Regions from separate parts of the Vibrio sp. ED004 genome, predicted to be linked through region 1. Evidence: predicted binding sites of a transcription regulator. Region 1 holds the regulator's gene; each other region holds the start of a gene.

Region 1 (4,280 bases):
GAATGCGTTTGCTAAAGATGGTTGGCTGTCGGTGATGATGCACTTTAGAGGCTGTAGCGGAAAACCGAATCGCTTGGCTCGCGCATATCACTCCGGTGAAGTTGAAGACGCTCGCTTCTTCCTCAGGCATCTACACGCTCAGTTTCCCAATAACCCAAAGGTGGCGGTTGGCATCTCCTTGGGAGGAAACATGTTGGCAAACTATTTGGCGGAATACGCAGATGACCCACTGTTGTCAGCAGCAACAATAGTCTCCGCCCCCTTTGACTTGGCCTGTTGTTCAAGTCGCATAGAACGCGGATTCTCGAAGCTCTATAAGAAGTACCTGCTTAATTCACTCAAATCGAATGCGTTGAAAAAGGTGAAGCTGTTGCAAGAGAAACTCGGCATCACGGCTGAATCCATCAAGAAGATCGACAAGCTGTATGAGTTTGATGAACGAATTACTGCGCCCCTGCACGGCTTCAAAAACGCGCAAGACTACTACGCACAGTGCTCCGCTCTTCCTAAGCTCAATAAAATCAAACTACCGACACAGATCATTCACGCCAAAGACGATCCTTTCATGACCGATGATGTGATTCCAAAATTCGTTCTACCGGATAACATCGATTATCGCCTATTTCAGAAAGGCGGCCATGTAGGATTTATCACTGGTAGCACACTCAAACCACGATTCTGGTTAGAGGAAGCCTTACCTGCGTATTATGAGAGTATCCAAGGTTCAGCATAACGACGAAGCCTTGCTAAATATAAACGCGAAACCTTGGTAAGATAGCGCAGCCCCAAATTGGGATTGTACTAAAAACATCACTAGACACACTCATCAACATATCAATGAACATAAAAGAGAGAAGTATTTATGATCATCCCATGGCAAGACATCGCGCCAGAGACACTGGAAAACCTCATCAAAGAATTCGTGCTGCGTGAAGGCACAGACTATGGCGACGTTGAGATCTCACTGCAAAGCAAGATTGATCAGGTGAAACATCAATTAGCTTCTGGTGACGTGAGCATCGTGTTTTCCGAACTGCACGAGACCGTTGATATCCAGGTGACAAAACGCTTCTAGGCTGCGCTTAGAAAGGAGCCGTGTTATAGTGGAAAACGATTGCTAACAAGTAAGTTACTCAAACGACAAGGGTTGTCATGTCCGCTAAACATCCAATTATTGCGGTGACGGGTTCATCTGGAGCCGGCACCACCACTACCTCAGAAGCCTTCCGCAAAATGTTCAATATGATGGACGTGAAGGCTGCTTGGGTAGAAGGGGATAGTTTCCACCGATTCACTCGACCAGAAATGGATGTCGAGATCCGCAAGGCGCGCGAGCAAGGTAAGCACATTAGCTACTTTGGTCCACAAGCCAACGACTTTGGTGCATTAGAAGAGTTCTTCCGTCAATACGGGAACGAAGGCACCGGTAAAGTACGTAGTTACCTACACACCTTCGATGAAGCTGTTCCTTATAATCAAATGCCGGGCACCTTCACGCCATGGCAAGATATCCCTGAAAATTCCGATGTGATGTTTTACGAGGGCCTGCACGGCGGTGTCGTTGATGGCGATATCAATGTCTCTCAACACGTCGATCTGCTGATTGGCATGGTGCCTATCGTAAACCTAGAATGGATTCAGAAATTCGTTCGTGACACACGCGATCGTGGCCACTCTCGCGAAGCGGTAATGGACTCTATTGTACGTTCAATGGATGATTACCTTAACTATATTACCCCGCAGTTTTCACGTACGCATATCAACTTTCAGCGTGTTCCAACCGTAGATACATCGAACCCACTCAACGCCAAAGGGATTCCAAGTTTAGACGAAAGCTTCGTAGTTATACGTTTGCGTGGCATCAAAAACGTCGATTTCCCTTACCTTTTGGCAATGATTGACGGCTCATTTATGTCTCGTCATAACACGCTAGTGGTGCCAGGGGGCAAGATGAGTTTTGCTATGGAGCTCATTGTAAGGCCAATCCTACAACAACTCATCGAAACCGGAAAAATAGGTTAACAAAACGACATTCTGGTTGATTACTTTTCATACCGTGATCATGTGCACAATTTTGCGTAAAAAATCGTAGCTTGGTCACGATTAAAATCAAGAAATAGTACCTGAAAAAGGATACTATTCTTAAACGAAACACAAGATAGCTTGCAGCGCTCAACGAGTGCTCTTATCCTACAAGTCAATCCAGGCTTAGCTAAAATACGGAAAGCGGCAAGCATACCCTGCAGAGGAAGTGAGATATTATGGTTCTAGGTAAACCTCAAACCGATCCAACATTAGAGTGGTTCCTTTCACACTGTCATATTCATAAGTACCCTTCAAAAAGTACTTTGATTCATGCTGGTGAAAAGGCAGAAACCTTGTACTACATCGTTAAAGGTTCTGTGGCAGTTCTTATCAAAGACGAAGAAGGTAAGGAAATGATTCTTTCTTACCTAAACCAAGGCGACTTCATCGGTGAGCTAGGCTTGTTCGAAGAAGACCAAGAGCGTACTGCTTGGGTTCGTGCTAAATCTCCTTGTGAAGTAGCTGAAATTTCTTTCAAGAAATTCCGTCAACTTATCCAAGTGAACCCAGACATCCTGATGCGCCTTTCAGCGCAAATGGCAAGCCGCCTACAAGTAACTAGCCAAAAGGTTGGTGACTTAGCGTTCCTTGACGTAACAGGTCGTATCGCTCAAACGCTACTAAACCTAGCGAAACAGCCAGATGCAATGACTCACCCTGACGGCATGCAAATCAAGATCACTCGTCAAGAGATTGGCCAGATCGTTGGTTGTTCTCGTGAGACAGTAGGTCGTATCTTGAAGATGCTAGAAGAGCAGAACCTAATTTCTGCACACGGTAAAACTATCGTGGTATACGGCACTCGTTAATCTCGATTAACTGAGCCAAAAATTTGAAAGCCACCAAATGCAAATTTGGTGGCTTTTTTATTATCTATAAGATTTACAGAGCAGATGCGAGATGCGAATGGAACAATTACAACTTCCAAACGCAAACACTCTCGAAGCGAAGCGTACCCGCATCTTTAGGGCAAAGCTCGTGCTCGAATCTTTCTTTAACCGTTAGTGCTTTCGAAGATCTTGTCCGCCGATGCCGCAACAAAGCCGGTGTAAAGCTCACCATTCGCCATCGCATAACGCTTAGCGAACTCATAGAAGCCTCCAGGAATCATCTCATTGCCTTCAACAAATGAAACTGGGACTTTGTCTGCCATTGTTGATGATTGCTCTAATAAGACCTCTGGAGAGCCTTTAACCTCACCACCAGATGCATTGATAGTGAAACCCGATTCGATCAGATAGTCATTCACGGCCTGAACTTCATCAAAGGCGTTAAGTTGATTTACGCTCACCGTAAAGTGGTTGGCACCGTAACCATGGGCCGCTAACCAAGACGCGTATTCACTCTCTTTTGCCAGCACTTGGAAATCTGCGAAGCTTAAATCCCAAAGGCGTCCGCCAAACAGGAATTCATGACCTTGCAGCTTGCTTGCATCGACTTGCTCAACGAGCTTAGCAACGATCTGTTGTAGCTCACTTGAGCACTCTTCTACCTTCAACTCACTGATGAACACTTTCGGCTGTTTTAGATCTGGATGCTCGTAATGCTTCGCGACTAGCTTCTTGCTCTCAAATAAGTAATCGCCACACGCTTTATAACCTAGCTCAAGAAAAGGCTTAGCCAGTGTTTCAATACCCAGCGGAGCTACATTGAAAGTACGCAGTGCAATATGATCGTTAATCAGCGCTTCATCTTCCTTCAGCAAGTGGTGTACTTTCTCAGCCGATGGACAAAGCCTATGAATGTAATCATCCCATAGTGATTTAAAGAGTAGATCGGGCGTCATGGTGACTCCTTGTCAGAGGTTCTAGCAAGCTAGTAATATGGATTAGAAAGGGAGAGGCTGGACATAGAGTCAGCAGCCATCAGCCTGTGACATACTTGTTCTATTATTATCTACCGCCCAATCTTGATGCTGAGCGTGGTTAAAATAAGGAAGCGATACGCCGCTTCCTTATCTCATAACTAATGAATGAGCCTTAGCTCAATATCAATCTAAACTACAGCTCGATACCTGGGCTAAACGTAGCTGGCAGTTGAGTTTCACCACCTTCCATTGAAGCCATTGGGTAAGCACAGTAGTCCGCCGCATAGTAAGCACTTGGGCGTAGGTTGCCAGAAGCACCCGGACCACCAAATGGTGCATCACCACTTGCGCCTGTGAGTTGGCGGTTACGGTTAACAATACCCGCGCG
Region 2 (4,280 bases), 990 kb from region 1:
AGCGTAAAACGAATACCACGCCAACCAAGAAATGGGTTGTCCTCTTCAATCGGAAAATAAGGTAAGGCCTTATCACCACCGATATCGAGCGTACGCATCACCACTTGTTTCTCTGGATAACTTGCCAACACAGATCGGTACTGCTTGAACTGTTCGTCCTCTGACGGGAATCTCTGCTGCAACAAGAAAGAGATTTCAGTTCGATACAGCCCTACTCCATCAACCCCTTGGTTGATAGCAATGTTCGTATCGGCACTCAAACCCGCATTAAGCAGAATCTCGACCTGCTTGTCGTCTTGCGTTTTTGCCGGAAGGTACAGTTCGCGATTGACCATAGAGGAGAGCTCACTCTCTTCTAAAATCAGCCCACGATACTCTTTGAGCAGATTTTTAGTCGGCTCAATGAAGATCTCACCGCTATACCCATCAACAATCGCTCGCTTACCATTGGCTTGAGCTAGATTGAGATTTACTCCCATGACAGAAGGAATGCCAAGAGCCCGAGATAAAATCGCTGCGTGCGAGTTCGCCGCCCCTTCCAAGGAAATAACGGCCAATAGCTTTTCTTTTGGAATAGACGCTAAGACCGAAGCGGTTAATTCACGAACCACTAAAATAATCGGCTTATCTAACGTGCGAAGTTCATGTTCAGAGTTGTGGAGAAAATAGAGTAGCCTTTGCCCGAGCTCTCGAATGTCTTGTGCTCTCTCGCGAAGGTACACATCGGACATACGAGCAAAGCGATTCGAGTAGCTTTCAACCACCTGTCTTAATGCCCAGTCGGCCTTATCGCCTTTCTGGATTTGGCTTTTCAGATCCTTACGCAACATCGGATCATTGAGTAAGTGAGTAAACAGGTCAAAGATCGCCAACGCGTCTTTATTGATTTCGCTATCTAAGCGCTTTCGCATGCGCTTAAAATCGTTGAGGGCGTTTTCAACCGCTACCGCCAACAACTCATGCTCTCTTTCAACATTAAGCGTTGAAGCGGGATAAACATCGGTTAATTCAGGTTGCGTGTTGTCCCACCATAAATCACCAATCGCCACGCCCGATGAAGCGGCAATACCTTTAGTTGCAGGTAGCTTCTGTTGTTCTAATAACCAATGACCTTGAGTTTGGGCGTGCGCCACAATAACCGCAAGTTGCGCAGAGAGCGTGACAAGGAAGGATTCTTCCATCTCACTAAATAAACGAGGCGTCTTCTGTTGAATGACCAATACACCAAGCACTTGCTTGCGGTGGATGATCGGAGTACCGAGAAAGGAGTGATAGACGTTTTCTCCAAGCTCTGGAAAAAACTTATAAGCAGGGTGAGCAGACGCTTGTGCAAGGTTGATAGGTTCCGCACTTCGCTTAACAAGGCCAACCAGACCTTCATCAAAACCAATGTGGATACTATTGCCTTCAAAGATCAGGCCTTGAGTTGCCATCAACTCAAGGCGCTGCATATCATTATTGGCTAAATACACGGTGCAACATTCCGTCTGCATCGCACTGCATGTCTCTTTAACTAAAATATCAAGTGCCGTCGACACATCTTCAACTCTTGATACGTGTTCAACTATTTCCCTTAGTTGACTGAGCATGCTTAACCTCTACGCAATTTGCGTTTTCCTTTTGTTTTTCGCTCTTTAAACGGCATTGCTAAAGATGCGAATTCTTTCATCGCTCGACGGTAAACATCTCGCTTAAAAGAAACAACTTGTCGAACTGGGTACCAGTAACTCACCCAACGCCAACCATCAAACTCAGGTGTACTTCCACGCTGCATATTGATACGCGATTCATCGCAATCTAAGCGCAAAAGGAACCACTTCTGTTTTTGTCCAATACAGACAGGTTTCGAATCCCATCGAACCAGTCGTTTGGGTAGCTTATAGCGTAACCAATGACGACTTGTCGCGACGATCTTTACATCCTTTTTAGTAAGGCCAACCTCTTCATACAACTCTCGGTACATTGCCTGTTCCGGAGTCTCACCTTCATCTATTCCCCCTTGAGGAAATTGCCATGAATGTTGTCCGTATCGTTTAGCCCAGAAGACCTGACCATGGTTGTTACAGATTACAATACCAACATTTAATCGGTAACCATCGCCATCTATCACTGGCCAACCTCTATCTAAATTTTTAATTACACTGATTTTTCCACATATCCCCAATCGGAGCAAACTTAGTGACGTGATAAGCGCTATATTTATGAATATTAACTAAGAATATGGATAAGTTTTGTTCAAAATTTAGTTACCCACACAATAGTGAGACATAGACCACATTTATTCACCTTTTCTGTGAATAACTATGTGAAGAATTACCCGCAATCGTTTTTTTTAATCCATAGATTCATCAACACCAAAAACAACAAATCAACAGAAACCATTTTATCTTTATATAAATCAGTGCATTAAAATATAATTTTGGTTTTAAAAAACATTTGAAATGTAAAAGATCTTTCAGAAACCTGACATGGTTAAAGATCAACCACTCCGATGTTTATCCACACTAGTAAGTGAAAGATTCATTTTACCCCCCATTTGGCAAGCATTTTATCCACCATAAACCCCTGTTTATTTATCCACTAAATTAATATTTCAATTAATTACCTTTATGTCCTGTGGATAACCCTGACTTTGATCCCTTTTCTTGTAGGGAGATCATTTCTTAACCAGTCGTCATTTGGTGACAAGTTCTGATAAAATCGTTTTTTTGATCATACCTTTTATTATGAAACCAGAACCACAAACACAACAAGAGCTGTTAGACAGGGCCTATGCGATTGCAGGAATGACTTTCAAAGAGCTCGCTGACGAAGCCGAGATGGTCATGCCAAACGATCTTAAACGTGATAAAGGCTGGGTTGGACAACTGCTGGAATGGCACTTAGGGGCACCAGCAGGCAGTAAGCCAGAACAAGATTTTGCCAAGCTCGGTATCGAGCTAAAAAGCATTCCAATTGGCTACTCTGGAAAGCCGCTCGAAACCACCTTTGTTTGCGTCGCACCATTAATGGGTGTGCAAGGCATCACGTGGGAAACCAGTCACGTTCGTAATAAGCTATCCAAGGTATTGTGGATCCCTGTCGAGGGAGAAAGAGAGATCCCATTGGCAGAAAGGCATGTAGGCTCCCCATTATTGTGGACACCAAGTGAGGCTGAAGATGAGCTGCTAAAAAGGGATTGGGAAGAACTGATGGAGTTGATCGTGTTGGGCAATGTTGAACAGATAACAGCAAGACACGGTGAAGCGCTGCATCTACGACCAAAAGCCGCCAATAGCCGAGTGTTAACGGAAGCTTATGGTGCGAGTGGAAAACCCATCAAAACTAAACCGCGTGGTTTTTACCTAAGAACTCAATTCACCCACAAATTGCTGACGACACACTACGCATAGGTCGCTTAACGCACTTCAAAGATCGGATGATCAATGTGTTATCAACCGTCGGTAATAAGAAGCGAGTTCTAATGAGGTTTGAGCGCCAGTTCAATATCGCAGTAGCTTTGGCTTGGTTCATTGCCAAACTCATCATACGCGTTGTGCAAGCGAAGGTAGGCCTTTTCAAAGCCGAGCCGGAGTAACTCCTCTTTCACTTGATCCAAGGATCCAAAGTGAAGCGGCTCGCCGTCTTGCTTGACCGGTTCTAGCTTGTGTTTGTACTCCACCGCCAATAGATACTCTGAGATATCAGAACAACCAATAACGTACACTTTGGGTGTTTGATAAGAGTCTTTGTGCTCTCCATGTAACCACATGTCTAATTGATGCTTTTGCATAGCCGGCCTCCCTTGCTCTCTAAAGCTTAGTAGAACTATTTACCTTTACTAGATAACGACTTAAAAAAGCAAAAAAGAGAAGCAAGAGCTTCTCTTTTTTGGCCAGTTCTAGTTCAAAAGCTTGCACTTTCGACGCCATAACTATCACTGTGACTTATCTCTGGGGTTGAACGGTGCCATCAACCCCGCAGATTACGTCGGTATTCGCGAACTTAAGACACGACGAAGGTGACGGACTCGACGTTCAATAGTGACGACTTCTGGTTCAGAAAAACCAATAGGTCGACCGTCAGCTTCAAGACCAATATCTCTTAATAAATGAGTATTGTTCCACGGCAGATCGTATGAACTACGACGAACTTTTCGTTGCCATTCACGCTCTTCACGACGAAGATCGGCACGGATAAGGACTGTTGCTAATTTTAAATATACTGAGTGACGCATAATAACTCTCCAGTTGTTGAATCAACTGAGGAAAAATAGCGTGTTAGATAATATGAGGGCTTCT
Region 3 (4,280 bases), 1.6 Mb from region 1:
GTGCGATGGAAGAAATCCAAGCATTGATTCTAGAGATCAGCCACATGAGTACACATATCTCTCAAGCTGCCGCTGAGCAGAGTGAAACGTCTGGCGATATTGCACGTAACATTGAAGACATCAACCACATCGCAGATAAGAGTTACCAAGCGATGTCATCAATTGCAGAAGCCAGCCAAAACCTAACGATTCTGGCAAATCAGCAAGGTGATTTAGTACATCAATTCAAACTATAGATAAATGAAGAATCGATAGATATTTAGTGAGATTCTTGAGACTTCTTACCCAATAGTGGTAACTAATTGAGCTAGGGCAACTTTTATCAAGGGTTGCCCTTGTTTTTTATGAGCTTTGTCATTATATGATTATTAAGGCTTGCTGCTTCCCGTTTTTTCTTTCACCTTTATGAGCGAGCCGCTATTAAGGAATTTATATGGCTGTTCATGTTGGCATTATCGATCAAGACCCCATTCGCTTGCTCACCCCTCTACTTGATAACCGAACGGTCAGCACTCACATCGTGTTTATCGGCGACAAAAATCAAGTCAGTATGTACAAACGTTTAGACAGCGTTTTGCAGAAGCGCGACATTACCAGTGAGTTTTTCGAAATTCCGACCATCGTAAACACGTCCGTTATTAAAGAATCTATCCAAACTCTTGCCGAAGACCTCAAAGCACGCGGCCAAGAAGTGAAGCTCAACGCGAGTTGTGGCCTACGTCACCGCCTACTTTCTGTTTACGAAGTATTCCGTACTTACCACTGGCCAATCTTCGTGGTTGAACCAAACAGTGACAAACTTTGCTGGTTGTACCCTAATGGCAAAGAAGACGCACAAGTTCAAGACCGCATTACTATCGACGACTACCTAACAGTATTTGGTGCTCGTGGTGAATTCAGCGATGTACAGCTGTCTCCGCAACTTGATCAGAAACTTTATGAACTGGGTGAACGTTGGGCAAGTAACGCACTCGAATTAGGCCCTGGCCTTGCGACCTTGAACTACCTAGCAACGACCTGTCGTAAAGAACAGAAACTTGATGTTGGACTATCTGAGAAGCAACAAGGCTACCGTGAACTGAACATGCTGTTGAGTGATTTAGTTGAAGCTAAGATTGCGACGTACGACAACGGTATTTTGACCTTTGCCAACGAAGACGCGCGACGCTTCTCAAACGGTGAATGGTTAGAAACTCTGGTTCATAGCACAGTGAAACAAATCCAAGATGACATGCCGACTATCCAAGACCGTTCGTTGAATGTTCAGGTATACCGTCAACTTGGTGAGCGTGAGGTTCGAAACGAGCTTGACGTAGCATCAGTGGTGAACAATAAGCTACATATCATCGAATGTAAGACCAAAGGTATGCGTGACGATGGTGATGACACCTTATACAAACTGGAATCGCTGAGAGACCTGCTGGGTGGCCTACAAGCTCGTGCAATGCTAGTAAGCTTCCGCCCTCTTCGTCATAACGATATCACGCGAGCAGAAGATCTTGGTCTTGCACTGATTGGCCCTGACGAACTGAAAGATCTTAAAACACACCTAACGGCATGGTTTACGGCTGCTGGCGGTAATGAAGATTTAGAGTACTAACAACCAATAGACTCTAAGAGTCAGACTCTCTTAAGCAAATCTAAAAAAGGCGAATGACCATTAAGTCACTCGCCTTTTTTGTTGTCTGTTTTCTCTATTGATTACTTTCAGACGGCACATAAAAAATGGCCGCATCATACGATGCGGCCATTTTCAAAATTTAATGTCACTTGAAGACTTAATGCTCTCTAAAACTCAGAGCACTTTAAGACTTAAAGCATTTTACGAGCGGCTTCTACAACCACTTTGATTGAACGTGCTTCAGTTACTTTTAGTGTATCGTGATCAGGCGTCTCTTTTTGAGTACGGTTGATGATTACACCCGCAACACAACCTGCTTTCAGACCAGAACTTGCACACATAGTTAACAGCGTTGCAGATTCCATCTCAAAGTTTAGAACGCCCATGTCTTGCCACTCTTGCATAGAACCTTGGAAACGCTTAACAACGCGACCAGAGAACGTATCGTAACGCTCTTGACCAGGGTAGAAAGTGTCACTTGAAGCTGTTACACCCATGTGAACTGCAGCGCCAGACTCTTCAACTGCTGCTTTCATTGCTGTTGCCACTTCGAAGTCAGCTACTGCAGGGAACTCCATTGGAGCAAAGTGCAGGCTAGCGCCGTCTAGACGAACAGAACCAGTTGAAACAATCATGTCACCCACGTTTACGTGAGGTTGGATAGCACCAGTAGTACCAACACGAAGGAAAGTGCGCACACCCAGTTGAGCTAGCTCTTCTACAGCGATAGAAGTAGATGGACCACCGATACCTGTTGAACATACAACAACTGGCTTGCCGTCTAGTTCTGCGCGGTAAAGTGTGTATTCACGATGGCTAGCAAGAAATACTGGATTCTCCATCTCTTCTGCAATTTTTTGTACACGAGCAGGATCACCAGGGATGATCGCAAGAGTAGCACCGTTAAGATCTGCTTCAGTAACACCTAAATGGAAAACAGCTTGAGACATAGTTCGCTCCTTTTGGCTTATTGGGCTTTTTACCCTTATTTAAGCTCATAGTAAATTCGTGGGGTACGAACACACTCTAACCAAGCTCACCACAAAATGAAGTGACAGCCGTCACATGAATGATCGCAACAAGTTTTCAAGTTTCACGAAAAACCGATTGGCATCACAAAAATAAGCAATCCATACGCCTGTGTTGCATACTAATGAGACAAAAAGCGCCTTTAACGTATTACCGCAAAAGGCGCTTTTTATTAAGAATGCTCTATGTCGGTGAGCTCGATTTAATCCGCTTTAGATTTGAATCGAAGCAGACGCAATGCGTTCAATGTGACCAATGCAGTTGCACCACTATCGGCTAACACTGCAACCCACAGACCGGTAATACCGAACAAGCTCGTCACCAAGAACACACCTTTCAAACCGAGCGCGAGAGCCACGTTTTGACGAATATTATTCATGGTTGCTTGCGATAGCTCAATCATCGCTGGCAGTTCCGTTAAGCGGTTATGAGTCAGGGCTGAATCCGCCGTTTCCAAGGCAACATCAGTCCCTCCGCCCATCGCGATACCCACGTTGGCGGTTTTCATCGCTGGCGCATCATTGATGCCATCACCGACCATCGCAACGTGCGATTGTTGAGAAAGCTCTTCAACATAAGATACTTTGTCGCTTGGAAGTAGGCTCGCCTTGTACTGCATACCTATCTTGCTACTTATAGCAGCCGCACTGCGTGGGTTGTCACCCGTCAGTATGATAGATTGAATACCCAAGTCGTTAAGTCGCTCAATCGCAACCTTAGCGTCACTGCGTAACGTATCTTGCCACGCAATCAAACCAATCGGTGTAACTTGATCTACTGACTCTTCTTGATGCTTAAACTCTAAAGCAATAACAACCGTCTTGCCCTCGCCTTCTAGATCTTCTACCTGAGACATAACCTCAGTATCAAGATCGAAAGTCACTTTAGAAGGTGCTAGAACTTGGTATTTAATACCATCGACATCACCTTCCACACCGCTACCAATCAGCGCTTTCTTGTTGTGCGATTCTGGGATCTCAATATTCAGCTCTGTTACTTTCGCCACTAGCGATTGCGCCAATGGATGAGTAGAGCCGACTTCGATAGCACCAACCACACGAAGCATCGCGTCTTGTTGCCACCCTGACAGTACCTGAATATCGGTTACCTGAGGTTTACCCTCAGTCAGTGTACCCGTCTTATCAAACGCAATGGTTTGAATCTTACCAAGCTGCTCTAGTGCTGCGCCGCCTTTAATTAGCGCGCCACGTTTTGCTGCTGCCGCTAAGCCGGAAGTAATAGCTGCTGGAGTCGAGATAACCAAGGCACACGGACAAGCAATCAACAATAACGCTAGACCACGGTATACCCATGTTTCCCAAGGTTGAGCAAACAACAGTGGCGGCGTGATAATCACCAACAAGGCAACCAACATCATTAACGGCGTGTACCAACGGCTGAACTTATCAAGGAAACGTTCCAGCGGTGCTTTACGAGATTCCGCCTCTTCAATCAGGTGAAGAATACGGTCAATCGCATTTTCACCTTGCTTAGAGGTGATAGTAATACGCACAACTTTATCGACTACCACAGCGCCCGCCATGATGCTGTTACCTTCGATGTGTTCAACCGGAACAGATTCACCAGTTAACGCACTTTCATCAAAGCTCGCTGCGTCAGTCATCAGTTG

The links. Region 1 encodes CRP, which controls carbon source genes, mostly activating them, when cyclic AMP is high. Its sites were predicted from a motif close to TGTGANNNNNNTCACA; they were not measured.
Region 2: the regulator CRP is predicted to act here: its motif matches at 2,262-2,277, upstream of rppH (RNA pyrophosphohydrolase).
Region 3: the regulator CRP is predicted to act here: its motif matches at 2,672-2,687, upstream of udp (uridine phosphorylase).

What each region holds. Positions count from the first base shown of each region.
Region 1 covers NZ_CP066149.1:1,398,665-1,402,944, forward strand. Annotated here, with positions in the region: gene ITG10_RS06295 (hydrolase) at 1-733, shown strand, start outside; gene ITG10_RS06300 (YheU family protein) at 863-1,075, shown strand; gene ITG10_RS06305 (phosphoribulokinase) at 1,153-2,022, shown strand; gene crp (cAMP-activated global transcriptional regulator CRP) at 2,262-2,894, shown strand; gene ITG10_RS06315 (DUF1338 domain-containing protein) at 3,080-3,871, opposite strand; gene astD (succinylglutamate-semialdehyde dehydrogenase) at 4,086-4,280, opposite strand, start outside.
Region 2 covers NZ_CP066149.1:2,385,283-2,389,562, reverse strand. Annotated here, with positions in the region: gene ptsP (phosphoenolpyruvate--protein phosphotransferase) at 1-1,589, opposite strand, end outside; gene rppH (RNA pyrophosphohydrolase) at 1,592-2,110, opposite strand; gene mutH (DNA mismatch repair endonuclease MutH) at 2,727-3,392, shown strand; gene ITG10_RS10760 (DUF6482 family protein) at 3,461-3,772, opposite strand; gene ITG10_RS10755 (hypothetical protein) at 3,965-4,216, opposite strand.
Region 3 covers NZ_CP066149.1:3,002,063-3,006,342, reverse strand. Annotated here, with positions in the region: gene ITG10_RS13555 (methyl-accepting chemotaxis protein) at 1-236, shown strand, start outside; gene ITG10_RS13550 (DUF1887 family protein) at 434-1,600, shown strand; gene udp (uridine phosphorylase) at 1,813-2,571, opposite strand; gene ITG10_RS13540 (zinc/cadmium/mercury/lead-transporting ATPase) at 2,853-4,280, opposite strand, start outside.